DNA from 3 places in the Flaviflexus equikiangi genome. Region 1 is predicted to be linked to each of the others. Evidence: riboswitches for the same ligand, from Rfam matches in the RefSeq annotation. Region 1 holds a riboswitch; each other region holds the start of a gene.
What was found. Region 1 has a riboswitch for S-adenosylmethionine ahead of H2O75_RS06645 (LLM class oxidoreductase). Riboswitches for the same ligand answer to the same signal wherever they lie in the genome.

Region 1 (9,841 bases):
TCTCGCCTCGATCGCAGCAGCCGCCGCACAGCTGCATCGTGACGAGAATCCGGAGGAGGCGCCGAAGCAGACCCGGCGCTCGAGAGGATCACGCGGCTCACGCGGAGACTCATCGAATCGCTCCAATCAGTCCAAGAAGTCTCGCGATGTCGTCGATTCGGCGCCCGAGAGCACCCCTGAACCGGTCCGCCGCGACGTCGAGAAGCCCGTCCAGACGGGCAGGATCACACCGGTCCAGGCGCAGACCGCTCCCGTCCAGCACGCGGAGCAGAAGCCGGCTGTGCAGCCTCAGGAGCGCAAGTCGCGCCGCGTCGCATCATCCGGAACGATCGTGACAGGCTCATCCGGCCCCGCTATCATCGTGGCGGAGAAGCCCGCAAAGAAGCCCGTACAGGCTCCTGCCAAGGCCCAGCCGAAGGTTGAGAAGACTCAGCCCGAGCCGAAGCCGGTCGATGAGACGCGGAAGAAGCGCCGCGTCGCCTCGTCGGGAACGATCATCCCGGCTTCCGGCTCGACGCCCGCCATCATGAGCTTCCCCGTCAAGTAGTGCTGAAAACCACAGCACAAACTCCTGTCCAACACGGGTTCAGGCTTGGTCAGACAAGACCGAGTCCCGTAGGATAGGACGTCGGTGCCTAACCCGGGCACAAGACTTTTATGTCCGCATACGTCAACCAGAGATGAGCAACAACGTGGCTTACGCGATTGTCAAGGCTGGCGGCCGCCAGGAAAAGGTGTCCGTCGGCTCCATTGTCGTCATGAACAAGATCGAGGGCGAGGCCGGTGACAAGGTCGAGCTTGAGCCGATCTTGCTTGTCGAAGGCGATAAGGTCATCACGTCTGCGGACGGAATCTCCGCAACCGTGACCGGTGAGATCGTCCGCGCCGAAAAGGGCCCGAAGATCGACATCATCAAGTACAAGAACAAGACCGGGTACCGGAAGCGCATGGGCCATCGCCAGCAGCTCACCCGCGTCAAGATCACCTCGATCGCTTAAACCAAAGGAGCTGAACCATGGCAACCAAGAAGGGTGCATCCTCAACTCGCAACGGTCGCGACTCGAACGCACAGCGCCTCGGCGTTAAGCGCTTCGGCGGCCAGCTTGTCAGCGCAGGCGAGATTCTCGTCCGCCAGCGCGGCACCAAGTTCCACCCCGGCAACAACGTCGGCCGCGGCAAGGACGACACTCTGTTCGCCCTCGCCACCGGCACTGTCGAGTTTGCCACCCGTCGCGATCGCAAGGTCGTCGACATCGTTCCGGTTTCCGCCTGAGCTAAAGTTTTTTCAGGATGGGGTGGACGGCTCTAGGCCGTCCACCCCATCTGCCATATTTGGAGGTAACGATGGCGACATTCGTTGACAGGGTTGTTCTACACGCACAGGCGGGGAATGGCGGCAACGGTTGCGTCTCGGTGCGCCGTGAGAAGTTCAAGCCGCTCGGCGGTCCCGACGGGGCGAACGGCGGCAACGGCGGCGATATTATTCTCAAGGTCGACTCGCAGGTCACAACACTGCTGAGCTATCACCGCTCACCCCACCAGAGCGCGCCCTCCGGGAAACCGGGGGAGGGTGATCTCCGTATCGGCAAGAGCGGAGAGAACCTCGTCCTCGGTGTGCCCAGCGGCACCGTCGTCAAGAGTCTCGACGGCGATGTGCTCGCCGACCTTGTCGGCGTCGGGACGGAATACGTCCTCGCGAGGGGCGGTCACGGCGGTCTCGGCAATGCCGCGCTTGCCTCGCCGAAGCGCAAGGCCCCCGGTTTTGCCCTCCTCGGTGATCTCGGCGAGCAGGTGTCGGTTGTCCTCGAGCTGAAGTCCGTCGCCGATGTCGCTCTCGTCGGCTTCCCATCGGCAGGGAAATCTTCCCTCATCGCCTCCATGTCCGCTGCGCGTCCCAAGATCGCCGACTACCCGTTCACGACGCTCGTCCCGAATCTCGGCGTCGTCGATGCCGGGGGAGTCCGCTACACGATCGCCGACGTTCCGGGCCTGATCCCCGGGGCGTCCGAGGGCAAGGGTCTCGGACTCGAGTTCTTGCGCCACATCGAACGGTGTGCCGTGATCGTGCACGTCCTTGACTGTGCGACGCTCGAGCCCAATAGGGATCCGCAGACCGATCTCGACATCATCGAGAACGAACTCTCCATCTACTCGCAGCAGATACCCCCGACTCACGGACACGTGCCGCTCATGGAGCGACCACGACTCATCGTCCTCAATAAGGCTGATGTGCCGGAAGCCAAGGAGCTTGCCGAGTTCGTCGCGGAGGACCTGCGCACCACGTACCCGGTGCACGTTGTATCTGCAGTGTCCCGCGAGGGCCTGCGGGAGCTGTCTTTCGCTCTCGCCGCACTCGTCGAAGACGTTCGAGCAAGCCAGCCCGAGGAGGATCCTGCTCCGATCGTCATTCGGCCAGTTCCCCGTGGCAAGCGACAAGACTTCGTCATCAACAAGCTCGGCGGCACCGGCGGACCGCTTTACCAGGTTGTTGGCGAGAAGCCCGAGCGGTGGGTCCGCCAGACCGACTTCGCCAACGATGAGGCCGTTGGATACCTCTCTGACCGCCTCGCAAAGCTCGGTATCGAGGACGAGCTCGCGAAAGCGGGCGCCTTGGCCGGCGATCCCGTGGTGATCGGACCCGTCGACGGCGGCGTCGTCTTCGACTGGGAGCCCACCATGGCGACCGGTGCGGAGCTTCTCGGCCCGCGCGGCAGCGATCTTCGCTTCGAACAGACAGACCGGCCGACCCGACGCGATAAGCGCGAGTCCTTCTACGAGAAGATGGACGCGAAGGAGGCCGCACGTCAGGAGCTGTGGATGGAGAGGGACTCGGGTGTCTGGACGGATCCTGACGCATGATGAAGAGGGCGCTTGCTAACAGGGCACTGGTATCGAGAGCCCCCCGATTCGTCGTCAAGATCGGTTCGTCCTCTCTGACGAACCCGGACGGCACGCTCAATCGCGACAGGCTCGACTCACTATCGGAAACGTTGGCGAACGCCTACGACAGGAATCAGCGATTCGCGCTCGTCTCCTCGGGTGCTGTTGCCGCCGGCGTCGGTCATCTCGGCATCGCGTCACGTCCCTCCGACATGTCGGGGCTCCAGGCCGCGGCCATGGTGGGACAGCCGCATCTCATGAAAGAGTATGCGGAGCGCTTCGCGCGGCGCAGCATCGGGATCGGCCAAGTGCTGCTGACCGCCGACGATGTCATTCGTCGGAGCCACTATCGAAATGCCAGGCTGGCACTCGAGAAGCTCTTTCAGCTCGGCATCATCCCGATAGTCAACGAGAACGATGCTGTCGCAACCTCGGAGCTGAGGCTGGGGGACAACGATCGCCTAGCGGCCCTTATCGCGCACCTGATCAACGCCGATTTCCTGCTCCTGTTGACAGACGTCGACGGTTTGTACTCTGGACCTCCATCAGAGCCGGGATCGCGCCCGATCAGATTTGTCGGGGACATGAGCGAGCTGCAGAACTATTCTATCACCGGGCGCGGGAGCGCTTTCGGGACGGGCGGAATGTCGACGAAGGTGACCGCTGCTCGGATGGCAACGGCGTTCGGTATCCCGACGATCGTCACGTCAGCCGATAACCTCGGTGCCGCTCTCGAGGGCGAAGCCGTCGGCACATGGTTCGCTGCGACGGGCAACAAATCCAATGCTCGAGCACTCTGGATCGCGCATGCTGCCCAGACGAGTGGACAGGTGCGTCTCGATAGTGGAGCTGTTGCGGCTCTCGAGTCCGGCGGGAACTCGCTCTTGGCAGTCGGTATCACGGACGTCGTCGGGACCTTCGACCCGGGGGACCCGATCGACATCATCGGTCCGGGAGGGGACCTCGTCGCCAAAGGTCTTGCCGGCTGGGATTCGGAGAGCCTGCGCGAAGCTGCCGGCAGGTCCGGAGTGGGCCGCGCGGCCGTCCATGTCGACGATATGGTTCTCCTGCGACATTGAATCGGCACACTCGATCCACAAATGTCTAATTTAGTCCCGGGTAGGAGTATCCTGGTCTTACACGGTCATAGCACCAGCGCACGGATCCAGCCAGCGTCGTAAGACAAGGACCAGGGCGTTTGAGCGGATTGCCGTGTCGGTACCGGGTCTACTCCCTGACGGGTTGTTGACTTGGTCACTGGGAAAAGTTTGTGCAATGATTAAGTTAATCGTGTGACAGTTCCTCCTTAAACGCTATGTTACGGGCAGAACTTGAATCACGACGTCGGTAATGGTGCCGATGAATCAACTTGATGTCCAAGGGAGGACACACATGTTCAACGCTAAGCGCGCCGTCTCGCTCATGACAGTCGCCGCTTTCGCACTTGGCGGCCTTGCCGCCTGCGGATCCGACGGCGGAGACGATGAGGGCTCGGTCTATTTCCTCAACTGGAAGCCCGAGTCAGAGGAGACCTACAAGGAGATCGCCAAGGTTTACGAAGAGGAGACCGGCGTTCCGGTCAAGGTCGTGACAGCCGCCTCCGGTACGTACGAGCAGACATTGAAGTCGGAAGTCACGAAGTCCGACGCTCCGACACTCTTCCAGATCAACGGCCCGATGGGCCTGAAGAGCTGGCAGTCCTATGCACTCGAACTCGATGACACCGATTTCGCCAAGGATCTCAACGATCCGGGCCTCGCGCTCAAGGGAGAGGACGGCAAGGTCTACGGTGTGCCCCTCGCCGTCGAAGGCTATGGCCTGATCTACAACCAGGCGATCTTCGACGACTACTTCGCGCTCGATGGTGCGAAGGCTTCATCGGTCGACGAGATCGACGGCTTCGACAAGCTCAAGGAAGTCACTGACGACATGCAGGCCCGCAAGGACGAGCTCGGCATCGACGGCGTTTTCGCCGTGACGTCGCTCGCCTCCGGCGAGGACTGGCGCTGGCAGACCCACCTTGCGAACATCCCCGTCTTCTACGAGTACCGCGACGAGGGTGTGACCGACATGCAGGAAATCGGTTTCACCTACAGCGACAACTACAAGAACATCTTCGACCTGTACCTGACCAACTCCACGGTTGAGCCGGCGCTGACCCCCTCCAAGACGGTCACCGACTCCATGCAGGAGTTCGCAACCGGCAAGGCCGCGATCGTCCAGAACGGCAACTGGGCCTGGAGCCAGATCAAGGACATCGAAGGCAACGTCGTCGCCGAAGAGGACATCAAGTTCATGCCGATCTACACCGGCGTTGAAGGCGAAGAATCCATGGGCATCAACGTCGGCACCGAGGCATTCATGGCCGTCAACGCCAAGGCATCTGAAGCCGATCAGCAGGCGACGATCGACTTCGTCAACTGGCTCTTCAGCTCTGAGACCGGCATGACCTACGTGACCGAGGATCTCGGATTCATCGCTCCGTTCAAGGCGTTCGGCGATTCCACCCCGAACGATCCGCTCGCGATCCAGATCAGCACCTACCTGACGAACCCCGACCTTGAGGCGATTCCGTGGGTCTTCACGACCTTCCCGTCGCAGCAGTTCAAGGAAGAGTTCGGTCAGTCGCTTGCTCAGTACGCGTCCGGCAACATCGAATGGGATGAAGTGACTGACACCTTCATCACCTCCTGGGCCCGCGAAAAGGCCAACCTCGGCTAATAGCCATTGATGCCGGGGCGGGTGATTCCGCCCGCCCCGGCTACTCAACGTTCAAGCGTCTCGACGGCGCTTTACAGCGGGAGACGGACACCGATGCAAAGAACACTGAAGAAATACTTCCCCATATTCGTCGCGCCAACAGGCCTTGCCTTCATGATCGCGTTCCTGTTGCCGTTCTTTATAGGTATCTACCTGTCATTCTCATCGTTCACGACGATCACTGACGCGGAGTGGGTCGGACTCGCCAACTACCAGCGGGCACTGGAAGAGAATCAAGGATTCACGAGTTCCTTCACGTTCACTCTCCTCGTCGTGACGGTCTCGATACTCACCGTCAACCTGTTCGCCTTCGCCATCGCGCGCATGCTCACGCAGAAGCTTCGCGGCACCAACTTCTTCCGCTCAGTCTTCTTCATGCCGAACCTGATCGGCGGCATCGTGCTCGGCTACACGTGGCAGTCGATGATCAACGCCGTTCTCGCAAACTACGGGACGACGATCGTGTCCAACTGGGAATACGGGTATGTCGGTTTGATCCTTCTCATCAACTGGCAGCAGGTCGGCTACATGATGATCATCTACATCGCAGGCCTCCAGGCTGTTCCGCCGGAGCTGACCGAAGCGGCCGAGATCGATGGCGCTAGCAGGTGGCAGATCCTGCGGCATGTGACGATCCCCGTCATCATGCCGACGATCACGATCTGTATCTTCCTCACGCTGTCGAGTTCATTCAAGCTCTTCGACCAGAACCTCGCGCTCACCAATGGTGCGCCCCAGTCGAAGACCGAAATGGTTGCTCTCAACATCGTTAACACAATGTTTGCCCGAGTCGGGCAGGAAGGTGTAGGCCAGGCCAAGGCCGTCATCTTCGTCATTATCGTTGTCGCCGTCGCATTCCTTCAGCTGCGAGCTACACGAACCAAGGAGGTCGAGGCATGAGCGCGGTTATCGAAACAGTCGAATCATTCGACGGTCAGGTCCCCGAGAAGAAGGGCAATCCTGATCCAAGCCGGAAGCAGCTCGGTGCGCGCAAGGGCTTCTACTACGTTGTCCTATGCCTCTTGGTCGTCGTCTTCCTCGGGCCCATTCTGTTCATCATCATCAACTCGTTCAAACAGAAGTTCTCGATCAGCTCCGACCCCTTCTCGCTCCCACTGGGCGACATGTGGGCAGGGCTGTCGAACTACACGACAGGTCTTGAACGGACCGGCTTCTTCGAGGCGATCTTCTGGTCGTTCCTCATCACGGTCACATCCGTCGCCACGATTGTCCTGCTCAGCGCTATGACGGCGTACTACATCACGCGCGTCAAGACGTGGTGGACGTCGATGCTCTACTACATGTTCGTGTTCTCGATGGTCATCCCATTCCAGATGGTCATGTTCCCGACCGTCAAGATCGCCGACATGCTGAGCCTGGCCAATCCTGCAGGCATGGTGGTGCTGTATCTCGGCTTCGGCGCAGGCCTGTCCGTCTTCATCTTCTCCGGCTTCGTGAAGTCCATTCCGCTCGAGATCGAAGAGGCTGCCTACATCGACGGCTGTGGACCGCTCCAGAACTATTTCCGGATCGTCCTTCCGATTCTCAAGCCGACAACCGTGACGGTCGCGATCCTCAACGCCATGTGGATCTGGAACGACTACCTTCTGCCATATCTCGTCATCGGCCTCTCCACCCGATACAAGACGATCCCCGTGGTGGTGCAGATGCTGGTCGGCTCCAACGGCAACCGGGACATGGGCGCGATGATGGCAATGCTCGTCCTTGCGATCATTCCGATCGTCGTGTTCTACCTGTTCTCGCAGAAGCACATCATCGAGGGCGTCGTTGCCGGCTCGGTCAAGGGCTGACCGTATGGCAGGGTGGCTTGCACCCGATTCGAAGTTCTACAACGGGTTGGTGTCCGTCACGGACACCATCATCGTCAATGTGCTGCTTCTGATCTTCAGCCTTCCAGTCGTGACCGCCGGCGCAGCACTTGCCGGCGCTCACGCGGCCCTGCTCAAGCAGGTCCGGGAAGAGGGATCGTCGCCCGCCAAGGCGTTCTGGACCGGCTTCCGCACGTCGTTCGCCCGGGCAACAATCGTCTGGCTTCTCATCCTCCTCGCGTTTCTCGTATCGGCGTGGGAGATCTGGGCCATTCGTCGCATGGACTTGGGTGCAGCCGGGACGGCGGCCACGGTGGTGGCGTTGACGGGGGTCGTGCTCGTCGTGTGCTTCGCGATCTGGTTCTTCCCCCTCATCAGCCAGTCAGAGAAGCCGCTCGCCGATGTCGCAAAAAGATCGGCGATTCTCGCTATTGGATACCTCCCTCGCACGCTCGTGTGCCTCGCGACTCTCGGCGTTCAGCCTTTGCTTCTTTACATGAATGTGGACATCATCGCCATCCTGATCTTCGCGAATATGGTGATTCTTCCTGCGGCGACTCTGTACGTCCATGACCTCCTCATCGAGCGGCAGGTCTCGGCAAATTTCTAGGCGAATGAAAGTCCCCATGCCCTCGGGTATGGGGACTTTCTCATGCTCACACCAGTCGATCTCACCTACTGGGCGGGCGTGTCTTGACATACGGACCCGAGCTCGTGTTATTCTGGCGGTGGTCCAGAGAACCAGCAGAGAGCCCCGGCTAGCTGGTCGACAACCCCTCACGTGCGAGGGGTGCCCCGGGTGACGACCAGGCCTTACTTGGCAAGCGAAGCACCGTCCGCGGTGGAGAGCACGAAGGAAAATATCATGACATTCACGAATAACACCCAGACGACACGGCATTCTGCCCCCGTATCGGCTCCGTTCCGACTTCGTCGAATGTTTATGTGGCATAAGTCCATGGCCTGATCCGGCCAACGAGATCTGCCCGGGAAGCATCCCGCCTCGCTTTATGCACCTTCACTCAGCTCCATAGGGAGCCCATTTGCTATACCCAAGGATCAGAAGATGACTATCCAACTGCCATCATCGTCACAGTCACGGCTCAGTTTCAAAGTCCCCTCTATCAGCATCGACCTGTCCTCCCTCGGCGTTGAGGTGTTCGACAGCTCATCAGACTTCGGCGAGGACTTTCCCGTCGAGACGTGCAACCTTCCAAGACTCGCCTCGATGACAAGCGCCGCGCTGAGCGATGGTCTCGCAGCGGTGACGCTCGGCTCGAGCTTCCTCCTCCGTTCAGACCTTCACTTGCGAGACTGCCGTCTCGACGCAGTGCGTGCCAGCGTCAAGCTCACATCGAAGATCACGGGCCCCATTTTCGCTTCGGTGACAGCCGACTCGGTAGGAGAGGCCGCGCTTGAAGCAGTCAAGGACACGGGTGTCGGGCTGGAGATTCTCGTCACCGGCGATGACCTCGGCCCGGTTATCAGCCTGATCGCGGCGGCGCACAGGGACGGTACGCCCGTGACTGTCGCCCTGACGGGTGAAACAGCGTCCCGCATCGATCTCACGGCACTCGGCAGTGTGCTCGATCGGGTCCGCCTGCGCGAGGCAGACCCTCATTCAGCCCGCGAAATCCGTTACTCACTGCGCTCGGCCGCTCTCGAGCAGGGCCGGGATCTCCAGGTCGTCTCCGACCTTTTCATGATCGTGTCCGGTTGCGCGATGGATGCGGAGGAACGCGCGAACCTTATCTCGGCTATCGGTGCCGATCGGTACGCGGAGGGCGCCGCGCGGGTCCTCGGAACCGTCCACGACGTTGCCGATCACATCGAGTCGTGGACAGATCTCGGCGCGGCAGACGCGTTCACGATCCTGCCCGGCTCACTGCCGACAGATCTCGCGTCCACCGTCTGCGGCGTGCTTCCTCTCCTGCGTGCGCGCCGAAGCGCGGAAAGCGCGGAGTAACAGAAAGCGCCGAGTAAGCACGACGAGAAGGGGGAGCAGTTCAATGTGCTCCCCCTTCTGCCACGCCAGCGTTAGTTCCCCTGCTGCTCTGCGATCTGTGCGCGCACAGCATCCATGTCGAGCTTCTGCGCCTGACCAACGAGGTCCTCGAGCGCCGAGGCCGGCACAGCGCCTGCCTGTTCGAAGATCTTGATGCCGTCACGGAAGACCATGAGGGTCGGAATCGACATGATCTGGAAGCTCTGCGCGAGCTCCGGCTCAGCCTCGGTATCGACCTTCCCGAACGTCACGTCCTCATGCTTCTCAGAGGCAGCCTCGAACGTCGGAGCGAACTGGCGGCACGGGCCGCACCATTCTGCCCAGAAGTCGAGGAACACGGTTCCTTCTTTCACGGTGTCGGTGAAGT
Region 2 (9,841 bases), 1.1 Mb from region 1:
TTCTGTCGGCCTGGCCGTGTTCACGATCTTCGGCGTGCGGATTGCGCTGGAGATGGACTACGGCTTCATCATCGCCCTCGTGTCCGGCCTCATCACGGGCGTCATGGGCGGGATCCTCCGCGATATCCTCTGCAACCGCATACCGCTCGTCTTCCACAAGGAGCTCTACGCCTCTATCGTCCCCGTCGGCGTGATCGTCTACTACGGCCTCACCGAGCTCGGAGTCTCCGAGGACATCACCGTCCTCTCCTCCCTCCTCATCGTCTTCACCCTCCGCATCATCGCCATCTATTTCAAGCTCAGCCTTCCCGTCTTCGACTATCAGGAGAAGCAGGCCCCGCGCCTCGAGAGGAACAAGCTGTGGCACTTCCCTCGGCGCACCTCGACCCGCCACTCCTACGGCTTCCACTGGAAGAAGTACGGCCGGCTCTCACGCTCAGCACCGTCGGGTGACGACATCGTCTCCGCGGCCTCTCCGCAGACTCCGGATGATCCGCAGTCGCCAGACGATCCTCACGCACCTGCCCACATCGAGCGTTCGTGATGACAGGGCCGCGCCGTCTCAGCCGCTCCCAGGCGGCCGCGGTAGCCATTCGCGCCCAACGCCTCGACCGCGTCTCGCCGGCCCGGACACGAGCTGACATTGGCAGTGCCGTGCGTGGCATGGGGGTGCTGCAGATCGACTCTGTCAACATCCTGGCCAGAGCCCACTATCTCCCCCTCTATTCCAGGCTGGGCCCGTACGACACCGGTCTGCTCGACGCGGCGGCTTCTCAGCCGCCCCGCCTCATCGTCGAACAGTGGGGGCACGAAGCCTGTTATGTTCCCCCGACGACGCATCGTCTCCTCGCGGGGTTCCGGCGCCGCTGGTCATCAGGGCGCACCATCGAGGAGCATCCCGGTGCGGAGGCCCTGGCGGAACGGATCATGGGATTTCTCGAGGGTACGACGGCTACCGCACGCGAGGTGAGCGCCTGGCTCGACACCCGCCACCTCACACCTGCCGAGGCAGAGCTCATCGGCCAGTCAACGGAGTTCGAGTGGTCTCGCACGGCTGTCAAGGTGATCCTCGAGAACCTGTTCGATGCTGACATGGTGGCGGGTGCCGGGCGCACCCAGCACTTCCACCGCATCTACGGCGCACGGGAGCGCGTGCTCCCCGCAGGGCTCCCTCCCACTCCCCCGCGCGAGGAGGCGATACGTGCCCTTACCGAGATCTCTCTCGAGAAGGTGGGCATCGGCACGCCCGCGACGATTGCCGACTTCTTCCGCCTCAAACTCGCGGACGTTCGCCCTGTGCTCGATGATCTCGTGGCCTGCGGGAAGGCGTGCCGCGTGGACGTGGAGGGATTGCCGGGGGCGATCATGTGGGCCGCGATCCCCGTTCCTCGCAGTGTCACGGGGACGACTCTGCTGTCTCCCTTCGACCCGCTGATCTTCGAACGCAAGAGAGCCCTGGCCTTGTTTGGTCTCGACTACCGGATCGGGATCTATACCCCGGCCGCGAAGAGGACCAGGGGCTACTATTCGCTCCCGCTCCTGCACGACGGCACGATCCCTGCACGGGTCGATCTCGCCCTCGATCGGCCGAGCCAGACGCTCAAGGTCATGGGGGCATGGTTCGAGCCGGGAGCCCGCGAGGCTGGCGCCGTCCTTGCGGCCGAGCTGGAGAGGCTGGCCCGATGGCAGGGGGCGTCCACGATCACGATTGTGGACGATGCTCCCGGGGATGCTGTCCCCGCGCTCAGGGCTGCGCTCTGACCGGCTCCCATCGATCATCCAGGAGACGCCACTCCTCGGGCCCGGCAGTATCGCAGTCCCGGAGCCAGAAAGTCTCGCCCGGGTTCCAGCCCGCCAGGACACTGGCGTGTTCGCCTGCGGGGAGGGCCCTGCCGGCCGCCGTGAGGTAGCCGCGGGGCGTGACGAGGACACCATCCCAGTCTCGTGCCACATCGCGCCAGTTCGGAATGATCCAGGTCCCGTCTCGTCCGGTGACGCGATACCAGTCGTGGCGTACTTCCGCCGTCACGTCGAGAGGATAGACAGTGCAGAGCGCGACCCACGCCTGCGCACTGTCGACCACATACACCTTGTCGTCCTTGACCCGCACGGAGAGGACCGTGGCCCTGTCTCTCGGCGGACCGTCCTCGACATCCGTCAAACCGGTGGGAACACCGTCAACCATCCGATCCTGGCTCTTCAGCAGCCGATAGGGCGGAGTGGAGTGCCACATGCCGGACCAGTTCGCTCGAACATCGGCGGGACGTTCCCGCTGTGCACGCTCGACCGCGGCGGTAATCTCCGCCAGCCACGTCTCGAGGACCGTCCCAGCATCCCCCCGCCAGTCACCCCCCAGCACCGCGAAGGGTTCCGTGCGATCCTTCTCCAGAGCCTCCAGGAGGGGCCGGTCGTCGATCTCCGCGAGCGCTGCCACGATCACCGGGTCGCTGAGGATGAGATCGGTCGCGTCTGGCTCCTGCCAGTATCTGGCGGCGGCGACCGCCTCCGTCAGGGCATGGCTGGCATGGGACGGGTCGGGAGTTGCGGCGCGGATAAGGTCGGCCACGCCTGCCGAGGTGATGAGGCTGTCCCCGGGCGGGACGTTCTCCTTCCACGTCGGGACGGCCCGGGGTGTGCTTCTCCGGGAGAGCATCGAACGATGCTTGATCCTCACGCGTGTGAACCACGGAAGGGCAGGCAGCTTGAACCTTCGAGGGGCGGGAGCCTCTGTTTCCTCGACCATGACGAGATAGGCTCTGCTGCCGTCGTCTTTCGCGATCCTCCACTCGAAGTCCCAGACGGCACGGGACAGTTCCTCGGCGCCTCCTGCGACGAGGAGCTCGTAGAGGAACCTGCGGCCCCTGGGGCCTTCCGATAGGTGTGTCATGCTAGCGCGACGCTGTCGCGCCCCACCATTGGTTGATGCCGGAATCGACGGCGTGCTCATCGATTGCCGCCAGTTCGGCGGGCGTGAACGTGAGGTTCTGTGCCGCACCGACGGCTTCGTCGATCTGACTCGTGGACGAGGCTCCGATGAGAGCGGTCGTGAGGGAGGCACCCTGGTCTCGCAGGACCCACGCGACTGCCATCTGTGCCAGGCTCTGGCCGCGCTCTGCCGCGATGTCGTTGAGGGCACGCACGTGTCCGAGTGCTTCGTCCGTAAAGAAGTCCTTGTTCACCTTTCCGCTTGCGAGACGAGAATCGTCCGGGATTCCGCCGAGGTATTTGTCGGTCAGCATTCCCTGCGCCATGGCGGAGAAGCCGATCACACCCATGCCCTCTTCCTGGGCGGCCTCGAGCAGGGACGGCGTCCCTTCCTCGATCCATCTGTTGAGCATCGAATAGGAGGGCTGGTGGATAGCGAGGGGTGTGCCGAGGTCGCGCATGATCGCGGCGGCTTCCTTCGTCGCTTCCGCCGAGTAGGAGGAGATCCCGGCATAGAGGGCCTTGCCCGATGTGACGGCGTGATGGAGGGCGAGCATGGATTCTTCCACCGGGGTGTCGGGGTCGGGGCGGTGGTGGTAGAAGATGTCGACATGGTCGGTTCCCAGGCGCTGGAGGGACTCATCGAGGGAGGTGAGGAGGTATTTCCGGGATCCGCCGAAGCCGTGCGGACCGTCCCACATGTTCCAGCCCGCCTTCGTCGAGATGATGATCTCGTGCCGGAAGGGGGCCAGGTCTTTCGCGAGTATCCGCCCAAAGTTCTCTTCCGCGCTTCCGGCGGGCGGGCCATAGTTGTTGGCCAGGTCGAAGTGGAAGATCCCGCGATCGAAGGCGCGGCGCACGATATCGCGCTGTGTCTGGAAGGGCCGGTCGTCACCGAAGTTGTGCCACAGGCCGAGGGCGATCACGGGAAGCTGGAGGCCGGATGTGCCGCAGTGCCGGTAGGGGATCTCGTCGTAACGGGTTGATGCTGGAACGTAGGGAATGTGACTCATTCCACCATGATCCCATGATGAGGGGGCGGGAGGACCACCTTTCGCGGCGTGGCCGCTACAGGTTGAGGAGCCGCTCCAGGACACTGACCACGCCGTGCTCGGTGTTGGCGGGCGCCTCGTATCGTGCAGCCGCGCGAACATCGGGGTGGGCGTTCGCCATCGCGAACGACAGGTCTGCCTGGTCGAGCATCTCCAGGTCGTTGAGGTAGTCGCCGAAGACGACGGTCTGGGAGGGCGAAATGCCGAGATGCTTCTGCAGGTCCCGCAGGGCATTGCCCTTGTTCGCCTGGTCGGAGATGATATCGACCCAGTGGGTTCCCGAGACGACGACCTGATGACCATCCCATGAGCCCGGGAAGACATCCTCGACAATGTCGTCCACTCCGTTGAAGTCGAACGTGGCGAGTTTGACGAAATCGTCCTCGACCTCGGTCAGATCGTCAACGATCGTGAGGGCCGCATTATAGGTTTCGACCTGCTCGGTGAAGCGATCATCGCGCCGCTCGACGTATGCGCTCTTCGCGCCTCCCGCGACAAGGCCGATGTCGCGATGGTCGACATCGCGGACTAGGCGGATGACACGCTCGGCGGTGTCTTTCTCGACCGGGGTGACCGATACGGACTCGCCGTCTTGGACGACATGGGCGCCGTTCTCGGAGATAAATGTCCGGATGGAGGCACGGCCGGCGAACATCTTGGCCAGGGTGGCATATTGGCGTCCGCTTGCGGGAGCGAACATGATCCCCCGCTCGCTCATCGTGTCGACGAGAGACCAGAAGGCGTCCGGCACGCGGCCCTCCCCGTCCAGCAGCGTCCCGTCCATGTCGCACACAACGAGCGCCACGTCCTGTCCAGGTTCAATCGTCGTCCACAGCTCTGGTTTCAATCCACTCTCCATCATCCCCACCAGTATCCCCGATCGTGCGACACCATCCCAGGCCCCACCCCCGGACTCGCCCCTTCCCAAGCTGGGAATCTTCGGGGAGGAATCGAGGGTGCCAGCACCGCCCACGGATCGCCCACAACCCCTGTGGCCACGGGTTTCACCCGGATCGTCAGAATAGAAATCGAAGGCGGAGACGGCCCGGAAGATAGCAGCGAATGTCCGATATGTCTTGTGCGTCACACAGACCCTTGGAAGGATGGGGCACCTACCGAAGGAGACGAGATGAGAGCTGTGACATGGCAGGGCAAGCGGCACGTGAGTGTCGAGACCGTTCCCGATCCCACCCTTGACGAACCGACCGATGTCATCATCGAGGTCACCTCAACGGCGATTTGCGGGTCGGACCTGCACCTCTACGAGGTGCTGGGGCCCTTCATGGACAAGGGAGACATCGTGGGCCACGAGACGATGGGAATGATCGTCGAGGCGGGCTCCGAGTCGGAACTGTCGGCAGGCGACCGTGTCGTCATCCCGTTCCCGATCGCCTGCGGGCACTGCTGGATGTGTTCGCGCGGACTCGTCACCCAATGCGAGACAACCCAGGTGCGCGAACACGGGTCAGGCGCCGCTCTCTTCGGATATTCACGTCTCTACGGCTCCGTTCCCGGCGGTCAGGCCGAATACTTGCGTGTTCCCCACGCGAACTTCGGGGCTATCACTGTCGGCACCGATCTCCCAGACCATCGCTATCTCTTCCTCAGCGATGTGCTGCCGACAGCGTGGCAGGGCGTGGCCTACGCGGGCGTCCAGCGGGGCGATTCCCTTGCTGTGTTTGGGCTTGGACCGATCGGACAGTTCGCGGCGCGGATAGCAGCCCATCTCGGGGCGACCGTGTACGCGATCGATCCCGTTCCGGAGCGGCGTGCCATGGCAGAGCGTCACGGCATCACCACGTTCGACTCGGACGCTGTCGAGCAGATCAGAGATCTCACGGAAGGCCGGGGCCCTGACGCCGTGATCGACGCGGTGGGCATGGAGGCGCACGGTTCCCCCGTCACCACAGCCGCCCACAGCATCGTCGGCCTCCTGCCCGACGCGGTGGGACGGAAGGTCTTCGAGACAGCAGGTCTCGACAGGCTGGGAGCTCTCTACGGCGCCATCGATCTTGTCAGGCGCGGCGGCACGATCTCGCTGAGCGGCGTGTACGGCGGGCAGGCCGACCCCATCCCCATGCTGTCTCTCTTCGACAAGCAGGTCCAGGTGAGAATGGGACAGGCCAACGTCCATGCCCACGTCGATCATCTTCTTCCCCTGGTCGAGGATGAGTCCGATCCGCTCGGCCTCGAGGACTTCGTCACCCACAGGGCGCCTCTCGAGCAGGCTCCTGCCATGTACGAGACGTTCCAGAAGAAGGAAGACGGCTGCATCAAAGTCGTTCTCGACCCCAGATCATGAGGCTATGGGCGGACAACCGCCCCTCCCCTGGGTGCTCCCGGTTGGCAACGGAAGGGGAAAGATCAACCGGGCCCACCATCCGCCGACTATCGCGAGCCAAAACCTGCGCGCGATGGAAGGACGCTATTCCTGATCGGCTGATTGCGCGTGCTCGGCCGTGTAGGGGAAGAAGGAGATCTTCCCATCCTGCTCGAGGACGGCGAGGCGAATGTCCGACATGTTCTCGTACCCGGATTGACGCCCTGCACTGAGAATCTCGGCGACAGAGACTCGCTGGCGCCGCATCGCCCCCGTCCGTGCCCGACCATCGGCGACGAGGATGATGGGAGGACCCTCGAGGAGCCTGCTCGCTTTTGACCACCTGGACACGACGAGGTTGAATGTCACGGCAAGGAGAGCGAATGTCGCCACCGCTACGAGCCCGCCCGTCAGCGTGCGGTCCTCTCCCGTGATCCCCTGCTGGATCAAGTCCCCCATGGTGATGAAGAGGAGAAGGTCGAAGGAGCTGAGCTCCCCAAGCGTGGCCCTGCCCGCTGCTTTCGTCAGGAGCCAAAGCACAACAAAGGCAATGGCAGCGCGGAGAACGATATCCATCAGGGCAACCTCCATGTCGTCACAGGAACCCCCACATCGAAGCCGTCAGAGCCGACGAGCCGGATCGTTCCACTCGTGCTGGGTTCCCACCGGTCCGAGGCTCGTCCCTCGATCGAGAGACGAGCGTGAGTGGAGCCCGCGGGAAGCTCATACTCGAACCGCACGATCCCACCCCGCAGTGCCGTCTGATCACTGGGCTCTGGCACGAGCAGGAGATCTTCGAACATGTCGAGATATTCCTGATCGATCTCGATACGGAGGGTTTCGGGCAATCCATCCCGGTCGGAGACCTTGACGATCACCTTGAGGTCCAGGCCGGCTCGCGTTGTCACTGGATAGTCCACCCCAACTTCGGCCGTTCCGAGAGCCGCGGTGCGCTGCGTTCCGAGATCAAAAGCCCCGAGGGCAGCGGCAAGGAGGACAAGCGCGAAGAATGCCAGCACGCCCGATCGTGCCCACCGCCGCCACGCCTTATCACTGTCGTGGACGACGTCCTCGAGGAGGGATTCCGGCGGCCGATCTCCTAAAGTCTTCACCCATCCCCCATCATGCTGACTAGAACGAGAACCACCCACCAACATAAGTCGGCGGGTGGCCTACATCATAGCCATATGGCACAGTTTCTTCGAGTCATCAACCGTTCGGGAACTTACAGGGCGTGACCGGGCCGCCTTGGAGACCGATGCAGTGGCCTCCCTCTTTGCCTCCGGTACTGATTTTGAGCATGTTGAAGCTGTCCGACCACCTGACCTTCACATCTGATGAGTGGAGCGCCAGGTTGACCCGGCTCCACAGGAAGAGCGGATCGTGGTTCCACTTCCAGTGGATGCCGCTGTCCGTGGCGAAACAGATGTGGTGCCCAGTCGTGGCGATGATCTCCGCATCTTCCCAGTCATCGCTCCCCGCCGATCTGATGCCGCGAATGTAGTGCATCTTGTGCCCTGGCGAATAGTCGTCACACGTGCCGATATATTCGCTGCGCAGGAGGAGCTCGCTGGGGATGTGAGGGGCGTCGTTGTCCGAAGAAAAGTCCGGGTTCGTCATGAGATTTCCCTTGAATGTCGCTGTCTTCCACTCGGATCTTTTGATCGAGGGCCAATCTTCTCCCAGGGGCACCGCTAGCGATAAGCGGTTGCCAGTCGACAAGCTGAGAGGCTTCACGTCGAACTTCTTGATTGTGGTTTGAGTCTAGCGGGGACTGCGGACAGAAAAGGTCAAGGTTCCGCGAGAGAGGCGCGGAAGATCTCACTGACCACGAAGCACTGTAAGAACCGAAGGGATACGAAGACTCCGTCTGTAGATACAGAAGAAAATCCCCTCGGCCTACGGCCTACGGCATTGGTGTCGGCGGCAATTGAATTTGGTGCACTTCCGGCAATCGAAAACTGAGCAGTTTCAGTCTACATTTTGTTGTTCTTGTCGGTGTCTGATTCGGTACGAGGTTCCTTTCGTGGTCAGTACTTGAGCATGGTGGACAAGCCGGTCGATGATGGCTGTGGCGATGGTCTCGTCGTGGAAAATCGTTGACCAGCTACCGAAAGCGAGGTTCGAGGTGATCAGGATTGATGACTGCTCGTATCGGTCTGAGATGAGCTGGAAGAACAGATTCGCTGCTTCGGGCTCAATGGGAAGGTAGCCGAGCTCGTCGATGATGATGAGCTTAAAACGGCGAATACGGCGCAGCTCTTTAGGGAGTTCGCCTTTGTTAGGGTCTGCTGAAGGTTTGGTTGAGTCCGGGGTTTATGCCGCCAGACCGACGACATCCATCATTATGGCCTCGAATTCGACCGGTGTCAGCTTCCCAAGCCTTCGCTGCCTGCGCTTGCGGTGATACTTTCCCTCGATCCACGCCACGATCGCGAGGCGCAGCTCCTGCCGGGTCCGCCACGGGCGTCGGTCGAGGACATTCTTCTGTAGCAGCGAGAAGAATGATTCCATGGCCGCGTTATCTCCGCACGCACCCACACGCCCCATCGAGCCCCGCAGCCCGTGCCGATTCAGGGCCTTCTGGAATTTCCGGCTTCGGAACTGGCTCCCTCTATCGCTATGCACGATCACGCCCTGCGGGAAGCCGCGCTGCATGAGTGCGTTCTCAAGCGCCCGAACCGCCAATGACGCCTTCATCCGCTTGTCAATCGCATACCCCACGATCCGGTTCGAACACACGTCCTTCAACGCACAGAGGTAGAGCTTGCCCTCACCGGTCCAATGCTCGGTAATGTCTGTCAACCACTTCTCGTCAATCCCATTCGCGGTGAAATCACGCTCCACGAGATCATCCCCTACTGGCGCACCAGCCTGCCTGTAGCGGCGCTTGCGCGTCGCAATGACCGACTGGATGCCCGCAATGTTGCACAGCCGCCATACTCGCCGCTCCGAGACCTCGTAGCCGAGGTCGTGGAGGTCATCAGCGAGAACCCGATACCCACCTTCGTGGTCATCAATATGCAGTTCTCCCAGCACCCCGATCAAGTGCTGTTCTTCGACCTCACGAGCAGAGACAGGCTGTTTCAACCACTGGTAATAGGCCTGCTCACTGAACCCCAATACCCGGCACACCACCGCGGCAGGCACCCGAACACGGGCACCTGCCGCAGCCATCTCACGGACGAGCGGGAACACTATTTTGGGGGCGTGATGTGCACCTGAGACAGGTACGCTGCCGCGCGCCTGAGGACCTCGTTCTCCATCTCGAGCTCACGGATCCGCTTCAAGGCAGCCCGCATCTCACGCTGCTCGTCAGGGTCCTTCGAGGGCGCCATTCCGTGAGCCTTGAACCTCGCGTCCCGCACCCAGGACGGCAGCGCGGTCCTCGATATCCCGAGGTCCCTACACACGGTTTTCTGCGCGATACCGGACTCCACCAGCGCGACAGCGTCACGCTTGAACTCCTCGCTGTACTTGATCGGCATGATCTCATCCTTCCAGCATCGCTCTCTCGAGCAAAGCAGTCTTGGACTCAACTAAA
Region 3 (9,841 bases), 780 kb from region 1:
CCCGTGATCCACGTGGCGATCGAGCCGAAGTCGAAGGGCGACCAGGAGAAGCTGGGCACCGCTATTCAGCGCCTTGCTGAAGAGGACCCCACGTTCTCTGTGCGCCTGGACGACGAGACCGGCCAGACCGTTATCGGCGGCATGGGCGAGCTCCACCTCGATATTCTCGTGACGCGTATGCGCCGCGAGTTCAAGGTCGACGCTAACGTCGGCGCCCCCCAGGTTGCTTACCGCGAGACCATCCGCCGCAAGGTGGACAAGGTCGACTACACGCACAAGAAGCAGACGGGCGGCTCCGGCCAGTTCGCGAAGGTGCAGGTTTCCTTCGAACCTATGGCACCGACCGAAGACGGAGAAACCTACGAGTTCGTCGACGCCGTCACCGGCGGACGCGTTCCTCGTGAGTACATCCCCTCTGTCGATCAGGGCATCAGGGCAGCCATGGAGAACGGTATCCTCGCCGGATACCCGATGGTGGGCGTCAAGGCCACCCTCCTCGATGGCGCATACCACGATGTCGACTCCTCGGAGATGGCGTTCAAGATCGCCGGCCAAGGCGCATTCCGTGAGGGCATCAAGCAGGCGGATCCCGTCCTGCTCGAGCCGATCATGGACGTCGAGGTTCGTACTCCCGAAGAGTACATGGGTGATGTCATCGGCGATCTCAACTCTCGCCGCGGCATGATCCAGTCCATGGAGGATGCGACCGGTATCAAGATCGTTCGCGCCCAGGTCCCGCTGTCCGAAATGTTCGGCTACGTCGGTGACCTTCGCTCCAAGACGCAGGGACGCGCGGTTTACACCATGCAGTTCTCGACGTACGCGGAAGTTCCGAGGAATGTCTCCGAGGAAATCATCAAGAAGACCCGGGGCGAGTGAGCCTAGGTCGTTTGTAAGTAAAATAACCGACAGTAGAACGCTCGGCCCCGAGGATGCTCCTGTATCCTTTTAAGCGCAGAGAAACTACCCGAGTCCCCAGGAGGACAAGTGGCCAAGGCCAAGTACGACAAGTCCAAGCCGCATATGAACATCGGCACCATCGGTCACGTCGACCACGGTAAGACGACGACCACAGCTGCCATCTCGAAGGTTCTTGCTGACAAGTACCCGGATCTGAACGAGTTCACCCCGTTCGACCAGGTCGACAACGCTCCCGAGGAGCGTCAGCGCGGCATCACCATCAACGTCTCGCACGTCGAGTACCAGACCGAGAAGCGTCACTACGCACACGTTGACGCCCCCGGTCACGCTGACTACATCAAGAACATGATCACCGGTGCTGCTCAGATGGACGGCGCGATTCTCGTTGTCGCCGCCACCGACGGCCCGATGGCTCAGACCCGTGAGCACGTTCTTCTCGCCCGCCAGGTTGGCGTTCCGCAGCTCATCGTTGCGCTGAACAAGTCCGACATGGTCGACGACGAGGAGATCCTCGAGCTCGTCGAGATGGAGGTCCGTGACCTTCTCTCCTCGCAGGGCTTCGACGGCGACGAGGCTCCCGTCATGCAGATCTCCGCACTCAAGGCTCTTGAGGGCGACGAGAAGTGGGTTGCTTCGGTCGAGGCTCTCATGGATCAGGTCGACACCTACTTCGTGGACCCCGTCCGCGAGCTCGACAAGCCGTTCCTCATGCCCATCGAGGACGTCTTCACGATCACCGGTCGCGGCACTGTCGTCACCGGTCGTGTCGAGCGTGGCCAGCTGCAGATCAACTCCGATGTCGAGATCCTCGGCATCAAGGAGAAGGCAATGACCACGACCGTCACCGGTATCGAGATGTTCCACAAGCAGATGGATCACGCCGATGCAGGCGAGAACTGTGGCCTCCTCATCCGCGGCATCAAGCGCGAAGAGGTTGAGCGCGGCCAGGTCGTGTGCAAGCCCGGCACGATCACCCCGCACACCAAGTTCGAGGCGCAGACCTACGTGCTCAAGAAGGAAGAGGGCGGCCGTCACAACCCGTTCTTCTCCAACTACCGCCCGCAGTTCTACTTCCGTACGACGGACGTCACCGGCGTCATCACGCTGCCCGAGGGCACCGAGATGGTTATGCCCGGCGACAACACTGAGATGACCGTTGAGCTCATCCAGCCCATCGCCATGGAAGAGGGCCTCGGCTTCGCTATCCGCGAGGGTGGCCACACCGTTGGTTCAGGCAAGGTCACCAAGATCATCGCCTGATCTGAAGATCTCATAGGGCACAAGCCCTGACATACTCCCCGGGAGCTTCTGCTCCCGGGGAGTATTGTTTTCTTCGGATCAGAACTGGTCCAGCTCCGATACCCGCAGGAGGGGGAGGGCGGCCGCCACGGCGAGGCCCGCCCACACCCAGATCATCGCTGTCGTGCCCGTATAAGCTCCGACCGCTCCGCCGATGAGGGCGGAGATCGGCATGATCCCGAGCGTGATCGTCCGTTGAGCGGCACCGACAGAGGCGAGACGATGTCGGGGTGCAACGCGCGGAAGAACATCGGCGCCAGCAACGGACGAGATCGACACAAGCAGGTTCCACAAGAATGCCTGAAGCATGAGCCAGATGACCTCATGGCCGGGTAGCTGCCGGCAGTAGACAGCGAACAGGACGGCCGGGCCCGCGATGAGGGCGGAGCAGATGCGGAGGCGGCGAAGCCCGAACCGGGTGCTGAGGAGTGGAGCGACAGCAGAGCCGAGGACCGCACCGATCGATGCGACGACGCCCATGATCGCGAACACCGCTGGAGGGATCTCCAGATCTCGGAGTACCAGCACGGGCAGCATGGTGTTGCCGAGCATAACCCCTGCATTCGTCAATGCTGCCGAAACGGTCAATGCTCGTAGAGCCCTGCTAGCGAAGAGTATCTGGAAACCCTCGCGTGCGGGTATCGCTTGCGTCGTCTTTCTGGTCGGCTCGCTATCGACGACGATCTTCCGCTGGAACACGAGCGAAGCAGTGTACGAAACGATCGCGGTCATCATCATTCCGAGCACGCCGACGATGCTGAGAAGGAGGGATCCCACAAGGGAGGCCGCGGTCGTCGCTGATTGGCTCGTGACAGCAAGGCGTGAGTATGCAGTCTTCAACTGGGTCTCTGGGACGAGCACGGGGACGACTGTGCTCTCCGCGGTCGTCCGGCATACTCGGTTGCGCTGGCACCCCTCGCCGTGGAGATGAGCATCCTGGCGGTGGCGACGATTGCAACCATTCTCCTTTCGTTTGCAGTACTTCGCATTGGCAGTCACCTTCTATTCGCCGCCCTCGTAGCGCTGGTGCTTTGTTTCGTATCTGCCGTCGTCCTTGCCTACCTGCGCAGTATCGCGTCGTCGCTGCAGCAGTCGATTCATCGTAGAAACTGAGGGTTCATGATTATTGCGAATGCTGTTGGCTTTGACGTTGGTGACCATGTCATTCTTAATGAGTTCACGATAAGGGCAGATGAAGGGCGAATCACTGCACTGATTGGGCCCTCAGGAGCCGGAAAGACCACCGCTCTCAACATCCTTGGACTCCTCTTGCCACCGTCAGCCGGCTGGGTCGAGATCAGCGGTGAGAACGCCACCGAGTGGTCGCGGCATGAGAGACGGCTGTTCTGGCGTGATCGGGCAGCGTTCGTCTACCAGGACTCGGGAGTGATCGATGATCGGACCGTTGCCTTTAACGTGACACTCGAGCGCCCGCGACGCAGTCGGCGCGCTGAATCCGAGGCGCGCGTCAACCGCGTCCTCCACGAGGTTGGTCTGTCCGGTCGAGCCGCAGACAAGGCTGGAGTCCTCTCGGGAGGGGAGAAACAGCGGCTCGGTATTGCGCGCGCTCTCTACAAAGAAGCGCGGTGGGGTCTTTGCCGATGAGCCGACCGCGTCGCTCGACGATGCTAATAAGAGCTTGGTGATGGACCTGTTCACGATGCTTGCTGAGAACGGCACAGGCGTCATAGCCGCCACGCACGATCAGACGGTCATGACGCACGCCCACGACATCGTCGAGATATAGGGTTCCTTGCACCAGTCATCCGGTATGTTGCGCCAATTCGCCTGGGAGCGTTTCCACGATCACCTGGGTTGACCGCCGTAGAGAATCAGCTGATCTGTTCGCTGGGCTGAGGTGGGGAGACTCATCAAGGGTTCTCATGCTGGTCGATATGTGAATGGTGGTCGCGTACCCTGGCTCTATGAGCCTTGTTGACGTTTACCGCGCCTGCGGACTCGATTCAGAACCCGCTGCCATCCTCTGGGACATGGACGGGACGATCACGGACACAGAATCCCGGTGGGTTGATTACTCCCGTCACGTCGTTGAAGGGCGCGGCGGGACCTGGACGCAGGACGATGAGGCCGCTCTGCACGGCTCATCGACCGAAGACCATGCCGTGCATCTCCAATACATTCTGCGCCGCGATGGCGGGCAAGAAGCGGATCCGATGGTGCTCTTCGACGAGGTGGCCGGGCTTATGGCCGAACATGTCTATTCGGATCCAGATATCATGCCGGGCGCAATCGAGCTCCTTGACGCATTTGCGGCAGCGGGGATCCCTCAAGCACTCGTCACTGCCACTCCGATTGACCTGGTCGGACCCGCGATCGAGAGCCTGCCGAAACAGTACTTCGCTGCCCGCGTCACAGGTGACGAGCCCTTCCCCGGCAAACCCGATCCGGCGCCCTATGCGGCGGCGATGAGAAGACTCGGTGTGGCACCGGAGCACTGCCTCGCCTTCGAGGACTCTATCCCCGGCGCGACCTCCGCTGCCCGCGCCGGTGCCGCAGTTGTCAACGTCCTCAAAACTGAACTATCGGTTCTCGCCGCTCTGCTCTGATCCGCTGGTTGGAGCCTGACGCCACGGTGGGAAAAGGTGAGTGTCTGTCGTGCGGGAGATTCCGCTTGCGGCCATGAGCCCTCGCGGTGGGCCGAGGCTGGTTGATAGCCTCAAGGCGTGAATACGCAGATAGATTTTGAGTCCATCGACATTGGGTTCGGCACCTCCCCGCTCAAGGGAGACGAGGCCGCGTCGGCTGTAACGGCAGCGATCGAGGTTGGCTATACCCTGATCGACACCGCCTCCCGCTACGAGAACGAAGAAGCGGTCGGTCAGGGAATCCGTGACAGCGGCATCGCCCGGGATGACGTCATCATCCAAACGAAGCTGCGCGGACGCGACCATGGCAATGTGCGCGGAGCTCTCGAGCAGAGCCTGACAAAACTCGGAGTCGACTACATCGACGTGTGGATGATCCACTGGCCCCTCCCCATGCTCGGGCTCTACGCCCAGGCGTACGAGGAGATGGCCAAACTGCAGGAAGAGGGACTTGTCCGCGCCCTTGGCGTCTCGAACTTCCTGCCGGAGCATCTCGACGAGGTCGAGTCACGGACCGGTCTTGTCCCGGTCGTCAACCAGATCCAGATCGATCCTGGTATCCACCGCTCCGACCTCCGCCACGAGCTGACCCGCCGCGGCATCGCAATCCAGGCGTGGTCACCGTTATCCAAGGGAGGGGAACTTTTCGACGCCGAACCCGTCAAAGCAGCGGCAAATGCTCACGGAATCACGCCGTCGCAGGCGATACTCGCCTGGCATCGCGCCATCGGGACGATCCCGATCGTCCGCTCGACGAACGAGGAGCGCAGGAAGCAGAATCTTCATGCAGTGCAGGTGACGCTCTCTCCTGAGGAGGTTCGAGCGATCTCCGCTCTGCCGCAGCGTCCTCTCGGAGAGTGGGATCCCGCCACGCACGACGAGCGATAGAGGAAGACTGCCGGTCGATCGGAGTGATCGGACGAGGTAATGAGAGTATTCGCTCTGCACCTGCCTGGTTGCATGTGAGGGTTGGGTCATAGCCGTGCGGGCACTGGTCGCCTACACTGGTGACTTCTTGATGCTCAACAGCCCCGCGCGGTCCGACAGGTGAGACAGTTGGCGGTGCGGGCCAGCATCGATGTTTAATGAGACAACCATCCAGAGCAGCTGAGAGACCTGGGCTCGACGAAGCTGCAGCAACCGAGGAGAACTCGGTGCTACCGCCCGGACCGATGGAGGAATTCATGATCACCTTGGACGGCGTTCGCAAGGTATACCCGGGGCCGGTCGTTGCCCTCGACGGTATCGATCTGACGATCCCCGCGGGGGAGATCCACGGGATCGTCGGGGAATCGGGCGCAGGTAAGTCCACGTTGATCCGCTGCCTCACCGCGCTTGAGAGGCCGACCGAGGGACACGTGTGGGTCGATGGCGAGGACCTGTCCGCTCTCAATCCCACCGAGCTGCGTGCAGCCCGCCGCTCGATCGGCATGGTCTTCCAGGGCGGAAACCTGCTCGATGCTCGAACGGCAGGCCAGAACATCGCCTACCCGTTGAAAGTCGCGGGCCTTGATCGGGGCAAGCGTCGCGATCGAGTCCAGGAACTGCTCGACCTCGTCGGTCTCGGCGATCGCGGGAACTCCTATCCGTCCCAGCTCTCCGGCGGCCAGAGACAGCGAATCGCTATCGCCCGAGCACTTGCCGCACGTCCCGCCGTGCTGCTGTGTGACGAACCGACGTCGGCACTCGACACTCAGACCACGGACCAGATTCTCACTCTGATCAAGAGCGTGCGGGACCAGACGGGTGTCACCGTCGTCATCATCACGCATGAGATGGCGGTGGTGCGGGATACGTGTGACAGTGTGTCTCTGCTCGAGGGGGGCCGTGTCGTCCAGTCGGGGCGCGTCGGCGACATCGTGGCGGACACGTCGTCGCGTCTTGGCCGCGCCATCGTGCCACCGCCGAGCGTTGACAGCCCACCCCCGGGCAGGAGCCTCATCGATCTCGCCTTCACGTCTCGTCCGGGTGAGCCGGCCAGCTCCCACGTGCTCGCTGTTGTCGCTGAGCTGGGTGCTGACGTGACAGCAGGAACCTTCGAAACACATGGCGATTCTCAGATTGCCCGTCTCGTCATCTCGATCGAGTCGGAGAAGGCAGGCCACACGGTTGCGACATTGACCGATCGCGGCATCGATGCATCGGAGCGTGCAGCATGACATTCGCACTCGATGGGCTTCTCTGGCTAGACCAGCCTGTGATCCAGAATTCTCTATGGGATGCGACGGCTGAGACATTGTTGATGGTCGGCTGGTCGACTCTGGCCACGGTGCTGATCGGTCTCCCGCTCGGCCTGCTCCTTGTCACGACAGCCAAGACCGGCATCAGGCCCGCCCCGATCGTCAACCAGATCCTCTCCGTCATCGTCAATATCGGGCGCTCGATCCCCTTCATCATCCTCCTCATCCTGCTTCTGCCGGTGACGGATTGGATCATGCAGACGAACATCGGATGGCGGGGCATGGTCTTCCCGCTTGCCGTCGGCTCGATACCGTTCTTCGCGCGCCTAGTCGAAACAAACCTTCTTGCGGTCGATACGGGGAAGGTTGAGGCCGCTCAGATGATGGGGGCGACGCGGACACGGATCATGGCAGATGTCATGCTGCGTGAAGCCCTGCCCGGCATCATCCAGTCCATCACCGTCCTCATCATCATGATTATCGGCTTCTCGGCTATGGGTGGGGCTGTTGGCGGCGGCGGCCTCGGTGCGCTCGCCTACAACTACGGCTACCAGCGCTACCTCCTCGACGTCCTTGTCATCACCGTCATCATCATCACCGCCATCGTGCAGATCGTGCAGATGTTCGGAGACATGCTCAGCCGGTACGTGGACCACCGCTGAGTCCCCGCGTACCGGGCTGACCGAACTCGCACCATATTGAACACAATCAAAGGAACACCTATGCGTCGCTCACTACTTGCTCTTGCCACAACCGCTGCTCTGACCCTGGCCGCCTGCTCCTCCGATGAGGAAGCCGCCGAGGAGACCACCACCGAAGGCTCAGGCGAAATCGTCACCCTGACCGTGGGGGCCTCTCCCGTGCCCCACGCCGATATCCTCGCCTTCATCGACGAGAACCTTGCTGAAGAGGCTGGAATCGATCTCGAGATCGTCGAATACTCGGATTACGTGCTTCCCAACCGCAACCTCGACTCCGGAGAACTGGACGCGAACTTCTTCCAGCACGTGCCCTACTTCAACGTCCAGGTCGAAGAGAACGGCTACGATTTCGAGCACGGCGAGGGCGTCCACATCGAGCCCTACGCCGTCTACTCGGACACGCTGACGTCGCTCGATGAGCTCGAGGACGGTGCGAAGGTCTCGATCGTCAACGATCCGTCGAACCAGGCACGAGCGCTCTGGCTCCTCGAGGACAACGGCATCATCACCCTCGATGAGTCGGTCGAGAACCCGACAATCTTCGATGTCGTCGACAACCCGAAGAACATCGAGTTCGTCGAGCTGGAGGCGCCGAACCTGCCCCGTACTCTCGACCAGGTCTCCATCTCGATCATCAACGGCAACTTCGCACTCGAAGGCGGCCTCGTCCCGTCCGAGGATGCCATCGCGATCGAATCGGGCGAGGGCAACCCCTACGCCAACGTCCTCGCATGGAAGGCGGGCTCGGACAAGGCTGACGCGATCCAGATCCTCGACGGACTGCTCCGCACCCAGGAAGTTGCCGACTTCATCACCGAAACCTACCCGGACGGTGAAGTCATCCCGGCTTTCTAGAGCACAAGCGAGAGGGGGCGACATGGTCGCCCCCTCTGCTGTCCCTGCACGGTAAGGTCATGCTCGATCGGGATGCCGGCGCGTCACGAGGCCACGTCGACAATGCAGGCGGCGAATAACAGGCCGCAGCCGATTCTCGAGCGCTGAGAAGGTATGGGGCCCGCAGATCACTGCGGGCCCCATAGCATCAGCTCAGCTGAAGGTCTTCGCTACATCCGGATTCTTGTCGATGTAGGCGTCGAGGACATCCTTGGCCACGGCGATCGAGTCGACGAGCGGATGGGAGGCCAATGCCCGCCATGCCAGCGTCTTCTCGCCTGTGAGTGCGGCGTCGATGACGAGCTCCTCGCATGCCTTGACGGACGTGACGAGGCCGAGCTCCGGGCCCGTGAGCGGAGCTTGGGGGAGGGGGCGGATGCCGTTGCCGTCGACGGTGCAGGGCACTTCGATGACGGCGTCGTCTCTGAGCTGGGGCACGATGAGCTGCCCAGCATCGTTGTTTGCGACTCCGAGGATCATCCGTGCCGGGATTCCCGATGCGAGCGCGGTCATGAGTTCGAGGGCAACATGCTCATATCCGCCGCCCATGTCTTCGTCGCGGCGCGCTTCACCCTCCTCGCGGGACTCCGCCATGTAGGTTGCTTCGCGTTCGTTGTGGGTTCGCAGCCAGTGTTCGCCAGCCCTGTCCGGTTCGGCCGCTGCCCTCTCATAGAAATCGCCCTGCTGGTGAAGCAGGAACTCTCCGCGCGTCTGACCGCTGGCGATGGCGGCGACTGATTCGCGGTTGTAATAGTAGTAGTAGAGGTATTCGTTCGGGATCATGCCGAGGCTTCGAACCCAGTCGAAACCAACGGTGCGGGCCTCTTCGAGGTGTTCGAGCTTGGCGTCATCGGCGATGATACTCGGCAGTAGATCCGTTCCTTCGTGGGTGAGTGAACGGAGCCAGCCGAGGTGGTTGAGGCCAACATAGTCGTAGCTGATGTCGGCTTCCGCGTGCCCGGCCACGTTCGCGGCCCGGCGGACGAGACCGATGGGGGTGTCGCAGATGCCGACGACGCGGGGGTGGACGGTGCGCATGGCCTGGGTGATGATGCCGGCAGGGTTCGTGAAGTTGATGACCCAGGCGTCGGGTGCGTGCGTCTTGACGGTTTCCGCAAGCCTCATCGCCTCCGGGATCGTTCGGAACGCATAGGCGTAGCCGCCCGCACCGACAGTCTCCTGGCCGAGGATGCCGCGTGCGAGAGCCTCCCGTTCATCCACCACTCGTCCGCACGTGCCG

Region 2: another riboswitch for S-adenosylmethionine. It lies ahead of H2O75_RS01550 (hypothetical protein); the one in region 1 lies ahead of H2O75_RS06645 (LLM class oxidoreductase).
Region 3: another riboswitch for S-adenosylmethionine. It lies ahead of H2O75_RS03010 (methionine ABC transporter ATP-binding protein); the one in region 1 lies ahead of H2O75_RS06645 (LLM class oxidoreductase).

Annotation. Positions count from the first base shown of each region.
Region 1 is NZ_CP059676.1:1,413,523-1,423,363, reverse strand. Features, by position in the region: gene H2O75_RS06690 (Rne/Rng family ribonuclease) at 1-547, shown strand, start outside; gene rplU (50S ribosomal protein L21) at 681-998, shown strand; gene rpmA (50S ribosomal protein L27) at 1,016-1,273, shown strand; gene obgE (GTPase ObgE) at 1,345-2,859, shown strand; gene proB (glutamate 5-kinase) at 2,856-3,959, shown strand; gene H2O75_RS06665 (ABC transporter substrate-binding protein) at 4,273-5,601, shown strand; gene H2O75_RS06660 (carbohydrate ABC transporter permease) at 5,695-6,540, shown strand; gene H2O75_RS06655 (carbohydrate ABC transporter permease) at 6,537-7,451, shown strand; gene H2O75_RS06650 (MusI family membrane protein) at 7,456-8,079, shown strand; SAM riboswitch class IV at 8,200-8,302, shown strand; gene H2O75_RS06645 (LLM class oxidoreductase) at 8,536-9,435, shown strand; gene trxA (thioredoxin) at 9,507-9,841, opposite strand, start outside.
Region 2 is NZ_CP059676.1:332,571-342,411, reverse strand. Features, by position in the region: gene H2O75_RS01590 (trimeric intracellular cation channel family protein) at 1-544, shown strand, start outside; gene H2O75_RS01585 (winged helix-turn-helix domain-containing protein) at 544-1,761, shown strand; gene H2O75_RS01580 (hypothetical protein) at 1,745-2,887, opposite strand; gene H2O75_RS01575 (aldo/keto reductase) at 2,889-3,938, opposite strand; gene H2O75_RS01570 (Cof-type HAD-IIB family hydrolase) at 3,994-5,064, opposite strand; gene H2O75_RS01565 (alcohol dehydrogenase catalytic domain-containing protein) at 5,107-6,279, shown strand; gene H2O75_RS01560 (DUF421 domain-containing protein) at 6,403-6,873, opposite strand; gene H2O75_RS01555 (hypothetical protein) at 6,873-7,409, opposite strand; gene H2O75_RS01550 (hypothetical protein) at 7,507-7,917, opposite strand; SAM riboswitch class IV at 7,934-8,050, opposite strand; partial or broken gene H2O75_RS01545 (ATP-binding protein) at 8,269-8,571, opposite strand; one part of gene H2O75_RS01540 (IS3 family transposase) at 8,614-9,509, opposite strand; one part of gene H2O75_RS01540 (IS3 family transposase) at 9,509-9,785, opposite strand.
Region 3 is NZ_CP059676.1:629,888-639,728, forward strand. Features, by position in the region: gene fusA (elongation factor G) at 1-879, shown strand, start outside; gene tuf (elongation factor Tu) at 988-2,181, shown strand; gene H2O75_RS02990 (MFS transporter) at 2,260-3,081, opposite strand; gene H2O75_RS02995 (ATP-binding cassette domain-containing protein) at 3,340-3,825, shown strand; gene H2O75_RS03000 (HAD family hydrolase) at 4,146-4,787, shown strand; gene H2O75_RS03005 (aldo/keto reductase) at 4,905-5,714, shown strand; SAM riboswitch class I at 5,918-6,005, shown strand; gene H2O75_RS03010 (methionine ABC transporter ATP-binding protein) at 6,011-6,985, shown strand; gene H2O75_RS03015 (methionine ABC transporter permease) at 6,982-7,668, shown strand; gene H2O75_RS03020 (MetQ/NlpA family ABC transporter substrate-binding protein) at 7,729-8,562, shown strand; gene H2O75_RS03025 (family 4 glycosyl hydrolase) at 8,755-9,841, opposite strand, start outside.